2 regions of the Cobetia sp. 5-25-4-2 genome follow, and region 1 is predicted to be linked to the other one. Evidence: predicted binding sites of a transcription regulator. Region 1 holds the regulator's gene; the other holds the start of a gene.

Evidence for each region. Region 1 encodes sigma-54, which starts transcription at its own class of promoters, with help from an activator protein. Its sites were predicted from a motif close to TGGCACNNNNNTTGCTNT; they were not measured.
Region 2: the regulator sigma-54 is predicted to act here: its motif matches at 2,716-2,733, upstream of HXS65_RS08425 (NCS1 family nucleobase:cation symporter-1).

What each region holds. Positions count from the first base shown of each region.
Region 1 covers NZ_BLWK01000001.1:123,190-129,774, reverse strand. The annotation lists gene HXS65_RS00580 (HAD family hydrolase) at 1-473, shown strand, start outside; gene lptC (LPS export ABC transporter periplasmic protein LptC) at 473-1,156, shown strand; gene lptA (lipopolysaccharide transport periplasmic protein LptA) at 1,255-1,833, shown strand; gene lptB (LPS export ABC transporter ATP-binding protein) at 1,836-2,576, shown strand; gene HXS65_RS00560 (RNA polymerase factor sigma-54) at 2,904-4,352, shown strand; gene hpf (ribosome hibernation-promoting factor, HPF/YfiA family) at 4,952-5,260, shown strand; gene HXS65_RS00550 (PTS sugar transporter subunit IIA) at 5,270-5,740, shown strand; gene rapZ (RNase adapter RapZ) at 5,837-6,585, shown strand, end outside.
Region 2 covers NZ_BLWK01000003.1:213,970-219,187, reverse strand. The annotation lists gene hydA (dihydropyrimidinase) at 1-1,168, opposite strand, end outside; gene HXS65_RS08430 (nitrilase-related carbon-nitrogen hydrolase) at 1,253-2,089, opposite strand; gene HXS65_RS08425 (NCS1 family nucleobase:cation symporter-1) at 2,924-4,450, shown strand; gene HXS65_RS08420 (LysR family transcriptional regulator) at 4,576-5,218, opposite strand, start outside.

The sequences.
Region 1 (6,585 bases):
TGACGGACAACCGGCTGCAGTACGATGCCAATGGCGTGGAAACCAAGAGCTTCCATGTCCAGGATGGCCACGGCCTCAAGCTGATCCTGCGCAGCGGTATCCGGGTCGCCTTGATCACGGGTCGCAGCTCGCCGATGGTGGAACGTCGCGCCAAGGAGCTGGGTATCCAGGACGTCATTCAGGGCCGCGAGGACAAGCTGGTCGCGCTGACCAACCTGTGTCGCGAGCACGATATCGCGCTGGATGAGGTGGCCTACTGCGGAGATGACCTGCCGGATCGCGAAGCCATCCGTCGCGTCGGCCTGGGGGTCAGCGTTCCCAACGCCATGCCCTATGTGATGAGCGAAGCCAACTGGGTGACCACGCGTCAGGGCGGTGATGGTGCCGTGCGCGAGATCTGTGATCTGCTGCTCAAGGCACAGGGCCACTGGGCCTCGGTGCTGGATACCTACCTGCAGGAGTCGCGCGCCTGATGCCACGTCTGCCCCGTCCCTCTCCGCGCCTGTGGCTGATGCTGCTGCTCCTGCTGGTCGGCGGCGTCATGGCCCTGATCGAGCAGCGCAACAGTCTGGAGTCGACAGTGAATGTCGACGCCAGCAGTGATGAGCCGGATTACTATCTCGACGGGGCTGACATGACACGCTTCGATGCGCGGGGAGTGTCGATCCAGTCGATGACCTCCCCGCACATCGAACACACGCCAGGCGATGACGTGACGCGTGCGCAGGCACCGAAGATCCGGACCAACGACAGCGAAGACCGTCGCTGGTACGCCACGGGTGACAGTGGCGTGTTGAGCGCCGGCGGCGACACCTTCACCCTCGAGGGCAATGCCAGACTGCGCCAGCCTTCGGATGCCTGGACACTGGACACCGACGTGCTGCATTACAGTCGTGAGCAGAACCGTGCCTGGAGTGACGTGCCGGTGGTGATCACCCAGAATGGTCAACGCGTCGAGAGTGACCGCTTCAGCGCTGACCTCTCTCAGGATTCCGCCCAGCTGGAAGGCCGCGTCCGCAGTACCCTGCAACCCGGCAAGGGCAAGAGCGATGCCGCCCGGGAAGCCGAGACTCTCGACACCGGCAATGACACCACCCGTGACGATGATGGCCGCGTCTCCAGCACCTTCGATGCCGCGCCGGCCAAGGATCAGTGAGCGCACCCCTGCATGCGCCGAATCCTCTCTCCCCGATTTCCGCTTCACGATGGCCTGAGTGATCGTGAAGCCTTACCAGTTCTGCCAAGGAGCACTCCATGACTTCAACGACTCTCACGCCCTTGACGGTCTGGCGCCAGACACTCAGACCCGGTGTCATGGCCCTTGGCCTGGCACTTGGCATGACGACGCTTTCCCCGACCGCACTGGCGCTGGACAGCGATGCCAACCAGCCGATCAACATTGCCGCCGACTCACTGTCACTGGATGACAAGGCCGGCACGGCCACCTATACCGGTCGCGTGGAAATGCGCCAGGGCAGCATGAAGCTGGATGCCGCGCGCGTTGACATCAGTCGCGCCGACAGCGGCGAGATTTCCCTGGTCAAGGCCACCGGCCAGCGCGCCTACATGGAGCAGAAACCCGATACCGACGAGCGACTGGTCAAGGGCTGGGCGAATACCATTCGCTACCACGCGCTGGAGCGCCGGGTGGAACTGGTCGGCGATGCCCGTCTGGAGAAAGGCGACGACACCTTCGAAGGCGGCTACGTGGAATACTTCCTGGACAAGCGCCAGGTCAATGCCAGCAATGGCACCGATGCCTCATCCTCCGAGGGGTCACGCGTCCACATGACCCTGACGCCACGTGGCGCCAATGCCAGCAAGGACCAATGAGCATGACTGCTGCCAGCCCACGTACCCTCAGCGCTCGTCATCTGGCCAAGGCCTACAAGGGTCGCAAGGTCGTCAAGGACATCTCGCTGGAAATCCGCCAGGGTGACATCGTAGGCCTGCTGGGCCCCAACGGGGCCGGCAAGACGACCTCGTTCTACATGATCGTCGGCCTCGTGCGCTCGGATGCCGGTAGCGTGACCATCGATGACCACGACTTGTCCGGCGCCGCCATGCATCAGCGGGCTCGCGCCGGCATCGGCTATCTGCCCCAGGAAGCCTCGATCTTCCGCAAGCTCTCGGTGTCCGACAACATCATGGCGATCCTCGAGACGCGCAAGGACCTGGATCGCAACGGACGCAAGGCACGCCTGGAGGAGCTGCTCAACGAGTTCAGCATCACGCATATTCGTGACAGTGCCGGCATGAGCCTTTCCGGCGGGGAGCGCCGCCGCGTGGAGATCGCTCGCGCACTGGCCACCGAGCCGGACTTCGTGCTGCTCGATGAGCCGTTTGCCGGCGTGGACCCCATCTCGGTGGGCGAGATCAAGAGCATCGTGCGCCAGCTGCGTGACCGCGGCATCGGGGTGCTGATCACCGATCACAACGTGCGCGAGACACTCGACATCTGCGATACCGCCTACATCGTGGGCGATGGCCAGATCATCGCGCATGGCGACGCCGACACCATCCTCGCCAACCAGCAGGTGCGTGATGTCTACCTGGGCCATGAGTTCAAGCTCTAGCCCGAGAGTGCCGTCAGCCTGGTAAGAGCCGTCAGCCTGACGAGAGCTGTCCGACCTCCCCTGCTCTCACCAGCAACCGCCACTTCCTGCTTCACTGTCGGGGTCTCATTCCCCGCCCCCCTCACGCAAGCGCCTCGACATGCGCTTGCGTGATCTCCCCGTGAACCCTCCTGCTCTGCCACACCTCACTCGAATGCATGACGTCCATACCACCTTGGTGGCAACATGGCATGCAAGTTGCTTGAATATTCTCGACTGCCCCTTGTCAGTGCCCCGACCCACGGTATAGCGTAGATGCACGTTCCTTTGCCGTGAATGACAGACCCCATGAAACCCACCTTGCAGCTTCGACTCGGCACTTCCCTGACCATGACCCCGCAACTTCAGCAAGCGATCCAGCTGCTGCAGTTGTCGACGCTGGACCTGCGTCAGGAGATACAGCAGGCGCTTGAGTCAAACCCCATGCTGGAGCTTGACGAGGAATACGAGTCGCTGGATGTCGCGGAGACACAGGACAAGAGCGAGATCTCCACCTCCGAGACCAACAGCGAGATTCCTGAAGAATACCCTCTCGACAGTGACTGGTCGGACCTCTACCAGGATCACGCAGGCAGCCTGACCAGTTCCGGCAGCGGAAGCTCGAGCGAGGACGGACCGGACTTCGATCGCAACACCAGTGTCGAAAGCCTGCAGGACCATCTGCGCTGGCAGCTGGCGATGACGGACCTCGATGCGCGTGAACGGCAGATGGCGGAGAGTCTGATCGATGCGGTGGATGGGGCCGGCTACCTGAGCATGAGCCTGGACGAACTGGTCGATGGCCTGCGAGGTCAGGGACTGCCCGGCCTCAAGGCGTCGGAACTCGAGCAGGTCCTGCTGCGCCTTCAGCAGTTCGATCCCACCGGTGTGTTCGCTCGAGACCTGCGCGAATGCCTGCTGCTGCAGCTGGCCCTGCTGCCGGACGATCTGCCGCTGCTGGCCCAGGCCCGCCGTCTGGTGCGGCAGTTCCTCGAGGCACTGGGCAATGACGATCGCAAGCTGCTCAAGCGTCGCCTGAGCCTGGATGATGATGAGCTGGATCACGTCATTCGTCTGGTACGGGCGCTCGACCCGCGCCCGGCGTCCGCCTGGGGCGAGCCTGCCAGTGATTACGTCATCCCGGACCTGCTGGTCCGTCATACGCGTCACGGCTGGCAGGTCGAGCTCAACCCGGAAGCGCTGCCCAAGCTGCGTATCCAGCCGGAATATGCCGCCCTCATCAAGCGGGCCGACAAGTCCGCGGACAACACCTTCCTCAAGGACAATCTTCAGGAAGCCCGCTGGCTGATGAAGAGCCTGTCCTCACGCAATGACACCCTGCTCAAGGTGGGCCGCGAGATCATGGCGCGCCAGATCGACTTCCTCGAGCAGGGGGAAGAAGGCATGAAGCCGCTGATCCTCGCCAACATCGCGGAAGTGGTCGAGATGCACGAATCCACCATCTCGCGGGTGACCACCCAGAAATATATCCACACCCCGAGAGGCGTGTTCGAACTCAAGTTCTTCTTCTCGAGTCAGGTGGGTGGCAGCGGCAACGGTGACGCGCACTCCAGTACCGCGATCCGTGCGCGCATTCGCAAGCTGATCTCGGAAGAACCGGCGCGCAAGCCATTGTCCGACTCACGCCTGGTGGATCTGCTGGCCAGTGATGGCATCGAGGTAGCGCGCCGGACGGTCGCCAAGTATCGCGAGGCCATGGGCATCCCCTCCTCCAGCGAGCGCAAGCGCTTGGCGTGAGTCTCGACAACGGATACCCGCAAGCCAGTGGGCTCCACACGTCGGAGCGCTGATGCTCGCCCCCTTGCACCTGCCATCCTGGCATCATCTGCCAATCGGTCGTCTGAATACCGGTTGGCAATGCCTGTCCTTGCGACTGCGTGAGTGACTTCACGCCCCCAATTGCCTATTTTTCCAGCCACTTTTCTCCAGAGTGCTTTCTTTTTCCCTCACATCCCACGGACAGATAGCCAGAGGTCGCCACCGACTCCTGCCACACGAACGTCGACGTAAATGCTGACATTGGCCACAAACGGCCGGTTTCTCGAGCCCCATTCCGTCCGTGATGCGAGGCGATGCTCATGAAGAACCTGCTGATATCCCTCGCTGGGTTGAAGACAAGCCTTGCCCCACGATGCAGCGCAGCGTTGATCTTTGTTCAAAGCTTGGGCATTGTCGGGGTAGACGCTCGGTACACCGGCACCGCCGCTCTCGCCAGCAGATGATCGCCACGAGACCATGGCCGGAGTCAGAAAGTGGCCGCGCGTTCAATCAGGGTTTGCTCGCAGTCAAAAAGGGTTACAATTCAAAGGCAACCCGCTGGATAAAGGAGCGTGTCCATGCAAGTGAATATCACCGGGCATCATGTGGAACTCACCGATCCTCTCCGCGATTATGTCAACGAGAAGCTCGCTCGCCTCGAACGGCATTACGACAACATCACCAATGTTCAGGTGACACTGTCGATCGAGAAGGAACGCCAACAGGCTGCCTGCACCCTGCACGCCGCTGGCGCCGACCTCCATGCCCTGGCAGAAGACCCCAACATGTACGCTGCCATCGACGCGCTCGCCGACAAGCTGGACCGCCAGCTGGTCAAACACAAGGAAAAGTCCCAGGCTCGCTCTCAGGGCACCGGGACCCGTTGACCTTCTGCCATGACACTTGATCAGATCCTTCCCCCCGAGCGCACGCTCTACGGCGTCCCCGGGGGGAGCAAGAAGCGGGTGCTGGAATTCTTCAGCACCTTCATTGCTCAGAACATTCCCAGCCTGGACAGCCAGGAAGTCTTCTCGCGCCTGATCGGGCGCGAGAGACTGGGTTCGACGGGCATCGGCCACGGCGTGGCCGTGCCACATGCACGCAGTCCACACTGCAAGACCCCCATCGCGGCGTTCATGAAGCTCGGTGATCCCATCGACTTTGATGCCATCGATGGCGAACCCATCGATCTGCTGTTCGTGCTGCTGGTCCCCGAGGAGGCAGATGACACCCATCTCACTCTGCTCGGCCAGGTGGCGGAACTGCTCAACTCGCCCACCAACCGGGCAGCATTGCGCCAGGCAGACAGTCAGCGAGCATTGTTCGATGCCCTGACCTCGGCCATCGCCGAATTGCCGGCGCGCTGAACCTGCAAGCCCGGACTCGCTCCGGGCTTGTCGCTGACTGGCCTCAGGCACCCTCCGCTTTCACCTCATGCTGACCTCGCCCTGGGAGAGCACTCCATGAAGATCGTGATCATCAGTGGTCGCTCCGGTTCCGGCAAATCGATTGCCCTCCAGGCGCTGGAAGACATTGGCTACTATGCCATCGACAATTTGCCCGGCATGCTGCTGGCACCATTGGTCGAGCAGCTGGAAAAGGACAGCCCCACCCGCCGGCGCATCGCGGTCTCCATTGACGCGCGCAACCTCCCCGATGCCCTGAGTCGCTTCCCCGAACTGCTCGACAGCGTTCGTCAGAGCGGCATGGATGTGCAGGTCGTCTACCTGACCACGGACTCCCGTGTCCTGCTCGAACGCTATTCCGCGACCCGCCGCCGTCATCCTCTGACCCGTGACAATGACCGCACGCTGGCCGAGGCCATCGAGATCGAGCAGCAGACACTGGCCCCGATTCGTCAGAAGGCGGATCTGGTCATCGACTCGACCAACCTCAGCGTGCATGACCTGCGCTCGCGCATCACCGAACAGGTCGCGCAGCACAGCTCTCGTCATCTGACACTCACCTTCGAGTCCTTCGGCTTCAAGCATGGCGTGCCGACCGATGCCGACATGGTGTTCGATGCCCGCTGCCTGCCCAACCCCTACTGGGACATCAATCTGCGCAGCGATACCGGTCGTGATGACAGCGTGGCGGAATTCCTGCAGCGCTACCCGGACGTCAAGGCAATGCAGGATGACATCGCCGGCTGGCTGGAACGCTGGCTGCCCGCCTATCAGGCCAGCAATCGCAGCTACCTGACCGTTTCGGT
Region 2 (5,218 bases), on a different contig from region 1:
CGCTGCCGACACGAATCGCGCCCTTGCGCGGATACAGATTGAAGATCTTGGCGGCGTTGGTGGAGGTCAGGCCGACGAAGTCCTCGGCGGAGAAGCGCCCGGTGTTGACGCCCTCGTGCCACAGCATCGCCATGCGATCCTCGACCCCGGCGGTGCCGTTGGGAATCTTCGAGAAGTCGTCCTTGCCCATCTCCTTCTGCTCGGCGCAGAAGCAGCAGTGATCGGTGGCGGTGGTCTGCAGGTCACCGGACTGGATGCCGCCCCACAGTGCCTGACGATGCTCCAGCGAGCGGAACGGCGGGCTCATCACGTGGCCTGCCGCGAATTCCCAGCTCTTGTTCTGATAGACCGCTTCATCGATCAGCAGATGGCCTGCCAGCACCTCGCCGTAGACCGGCTGGCCGTGCTCGCGGGCGTAGCGGATTTCCTCCAGCGCATCGGCGGTGGAGACGTGCACCAGATACACCGGCGTGCCCAGAGTGCCGGCGATGCGGATGGCGCGGCTGGCGGCCTCGCCCTCGACCTGCGGCGGACGCGACAGCGGATGTGCCTCGGGCCCGGTGATGCCCTCGGCCAGCAGCTTCTGCTGCAGGTGGTAGACCAGCTCGCCGTTCTCGGCATGCACGGTGGGAATCGCGCCCAGCTCCAGACAGCGCGCGAAGCTCGAGACGAGGGTGTCGTCCGGTGCCATGATGGCGTTCTTGTAGGCCATGAAGTGCTTGAAGCTGTTGACCCCGTAATCGGAGACCAGCGTCTGCATGTCCTGGCTGACGCTCTCGTCCCACCAGGTGACGGCGACGTGGAAGCTGTAGTCGCAGCACGACTTCTCGGCCCACTCGCGCCAGGTGTGATAGGCCTCCATCAGCGGTTGCTGGGGGGAGGGAATCACGAAATCGATGATCATGGTGGTACCGCCGGCCAGCGCCGCGGCGGTGCCGCTCTGGAAATCCTCGCTGGCCACGGTGCCCATGAAGGGCAGCTGCATGTGGGTGTGCGGGTCGATGCCGCCGGGCATCACCAGACAGCCGCTGGCGTCGATCACCTCGCAGTCGTCCGGTACCTCGAGGTCGGTGCCGATGGCGGTGATGGTCTCGTCGTCACACAGCACATCGGCGGTGTAACGCTCTTCGTGGGTCTGGATGCTGCCGCCCTTGATCAGGATTGCCATGAATCTCTCCCGGCCGCATCGCGCGGCCTTGTCCGGCATTGAGTGTCAGGTCGTCTTGTTGTTGTCGTGCGGGTCGTCAGTCCGTCACTCGCCGTCGGTGAGGCGGGTATAGGCGTCCGGGCGACGGTCGCGGAAGAACTGCCAGTTGTTGCGCACCTCGCGCACCATCGACATGTCGAGGTCGTGGATCAGCAGCTCATCCTCGGTGGCGCTGGCCTGGGCTTCGATCTGGCCGCGTGGATTCACGAAGTAGGAGGAGCCGTAGAACTCGCCGATATCCCAGGGCTGTTCATGGCCGACACGGTTGATGGCGGCGATGTAGCAGCCATTGGCGGCGGCGGAGGCGGGCTGTTCCAGCTCCCACAGATACTGGGAGAGGCCCGCGACGGTGGCGGAGGGATTGAAGATGATCTCGGCGCCGTTGAGCGCCAGTGCGCGCCAGCCTTCCGGGAAGTGGCGGTCGTAGCAGATGTAGACGCCGATGCGCCCGTAGGCGGTGTCGAAGACCGGCCAGTCGGACTTGCCGGGCTTGAAGAAGAATTTCTCCCAGAAGCCCGCCACCTGCGGGATGTGGGTCTTGTGATACTTGCCCAGATAGCTGCCGTCGGCATCGATGACGGCGGCAGTGTTGTAGTACACCCCCGGCTGCACTTCCTCGTAGAGGGGCACGATGATCACCATCTGATGCTTCTTCGCGTACTGCTGCATCAGGGTGACGGTGGGGCCGTCGGGCACGCGCTCGGCGGCGGCATACCACTTGGCATCCTGGCTCGGGCAGAAATAGGGCTGATTGAAGACTTCCTGGAAGCACAGGATCTTGACGCCTGCCTCACCGGCCTGGTCGATCAGCGGCAGGTGGGCCTCGTTCATGGCATCGCGGATCTGTGCGGGCTCGAGGTCGGAGGAGACGTTGAGTCCCATCTGGATGACGGCGCAGCGCAGCTTGCCGGCATCCTCGGTATAGGAGATGCGGGAGTCGTTCGACATGTCATCCTCATCGGGCGCTTGGCGCCGGTTGTTGTTGTCTTCAATGAGTGCTGGTGGGCAGAGCGGGTGAGCCGGGATGGCGCGAAATGGGTCCTGGAAAATCACTCCGCCTGTCCGGAAAGTCTGCATGCCCGCGGCAGGTATCGTGGGTCAGGGAAGGTCCGATGCATATCCTGTCTCACCAGTCAGCTTAATGAACATTAGACAGTGTTCCCGCGTTCGGCAAGACGAAGTGTCAAATAAAGTCTCGTGAATTTATCTTGTTGTTATAAAAGGATTTTCGGTCAAGATTTCGCATGAATTCACCATTGTGGTGCCAGGAGAATCAGCGTGGTTCACGCGATTTTCAAAGGAAAACTCAATGCACATCAGTGGCTTGTGATCGTCTGTATGGGCCCTGTGCAAGACCGCCTTGCACCAGCTTGGAACCTGACCATACTGACAATTGGCGCGAACACGGCGTGTCGCCACCTGACGGGCATCAGACGGTCAAACCCGCGCCATTGCCTCTCAAGTTGTCTTGCGGGACAGGTTTGATTTGACGGCAATAATGCCGCCATCGGCATGCGATTTGCCCATGAAAGGTACCGCTTCATGATGATGGGTAATTCAAGCATCCCTTGGCTGAAACAGGGTGGAAAAGTGAATCAGGAGGGTGAAGGAAGGGACGGATCTTCAAAGACGGCAAGACGCGCCACAGAGCGCAAAGGCAGGACAAGCGACGTGCATCACCCTCAACAATAACAACAGCTGAACAGGTGAGGACTCATGGCCCCGACACAGACTCGCTCGCACATGGTGCGCAGCAATGAGGAAATGATCGAGCTGGTGGTGGCGCAGGACGTCGCCCGCAGCCCGCGCTACAACGAGGATATCGCGCCGACCAGGAGTGCCGAGCGCACCTGGTCGCGCTGGAACATCGCCGCACTGTGGGTCGGCATGTCGATCTGCGTGCCGACCTATACCCTGGGCGGCGTGCTCACTGCCTACTTCGGATTGAGTGTCGGCGAGGCGCTGATCACGATTCTGGTCGCCAATCTGGTGGTACTGATTCCACTGACGCTGAACGCCTTCCCCGGCACGCGTTTCGGGATTCCCTTTCCGGTGGTGCTGCGTTCATCGTTCGGGATCATCGGCTCCAACGTGCCGTGCATGATTCGGGCGGTGGTCGCCTGTGGCTGGTTCGGTATCCAGACGATGTTCGGCGGCCTGGCGATTCACCTGCTGCTCTCGAGCCTCTCGGCCGACTGGAAGGCGCTGGGCGGGGTGGGCGAGGTCATCGGCTTCTTCCTGTTCTGGGCGCTCAACCTGTTCGTGGTGATTCGCGGCGCGGAATCCATCAAGTGGCTGGAGACGCTCTCCGCGCCCTTGCTGCTGGCGGTGGGGGTCGGCCTGATGGTGTGGGCGCTGCCGCATACCTCGATCAGCGAACTGCTGGCCCAGCCACCGAATCGTCCCGAAGGCGATGGTGTGGCCAGCTACTTCATGGCGGGCCTGACCGCGATGGTCGGCTTCTGGGCGACGCTGTCGCTGAACATCCCGGACTTCAGCCGTTACGCGAAGAGCCAGAAGGACCAGATCGTCGGTCAGATCATCGGCCTGCCGCTGACGATGTTCTTCTTCGCGGCGCTCGGCGTGGTGCTGACGGCCGCTTCCAGCTCGCTGGTGGGGGAGACCATCTCCGACCCGGTCAACCTGATCGGTCGCATCGACAGCCCCGGCTGGGTCGCCATCGCCATGGTGCTGATCATCATCGCGACACTCTCCACCAATACCGCGGCCAACATCGTCTCGCCGACCAATGATTTCCAGAACATCGCGCCGAAATTCATCAACCAGACGCGCGGCGTACTGCTCACCGGGCTGGTCGGCGTGCTGTTGATGGGCTTCGAGCTGATCAAGAAGATGGGCTGGATCGTCTCGGACGTCAGTCTCGAGAGCCTCTATTCCAACTGGCTGCTGGGCTATTCGAGTCTGCTGGGGCCGATCGCGGGAATCATGATCGTCGACTACTTCGTGATCCGTCGTCAGTCCTTTGATCTGCCGGCGCTCTATCTGGATGGCAGCACCTACCCGGCCTTCAATCCAGCGGGCTTCATCGCCTTCTTCGTGCCGGTGGGGCTGACGGTGATCAGCTTCTCGCAGCCCGGGCTTTCCTGGTTCTACGACTACGGCTGGTTCACCGGCTCGCTGCTGGGGGCGCTGGTCTACTTCGTGGCCAGCAAGCTGCTGGTCAAGGCACCGCAGGTGCACCTGCCGGAGGCGATACCGGGTGGCGGCGCACAGCGTGCCTGACGCCGCTGGCGGATAGCTCGCAACGCAACGTCACGTGCAACGACAGACGGGCTGCCCATCGGCAGCCCGTCTGTCGTCGTGGCAAGGGGAAGTGACGGCCGGTTGAGGCATTCGCGCCCTGGCCGTCAGCCCACCAGGCCGGGGATGCCGCCCTCGAAGCGCTCGACCATGAAGTCGACGAACTGGCGCACCTTGGGCGAGAGATGGCGGTGGCGGGGATAGACGATCCACACCCCGGTATCGCGCACCTGATACTCATCCAGCACCGAGATCAGCTTGCCACTGGCCAGGTGAGGCGCGACGTAATAGTCGGGAATCTGGGCAAGCCCGAGGCCCTTGAGCGTGGCGTCCAGCAGTGCCGGCCCGGAATTGGCCTGCCAGCTGCCGGAGATGCGCACCTCGCGTCGCTGGCCCTCGACCTCGAACAGCCATTCACGCTTGGAGCCCGCCAGGCAGCGGTGGCTGGAGAGCTCCGCCAACGTGTGCGGGCGCGGCGCACGCTGAAAGTAGTCGTGCGAGGCGACGACATACTCCTGGCGGTCCACCAGTCGCCGCGCGATCAGCGAGGAGTCCTTGAGCACGCCCATGCGAATGGCGACATCGAAGCCCTCGTCGATCAATTCCACCGGACGATTGGTGAAGTGCATCTGCACTTCCAGTTGCGGGTGCAGCAGCTGGAAGTCGTTGACCAGTGGCGCGACGTAGCGCTCACCGAAGGTGGTAGCGCTGGTCAGCTTGAGCACGCCGCTGGGACGGGCGTGGAAGTCG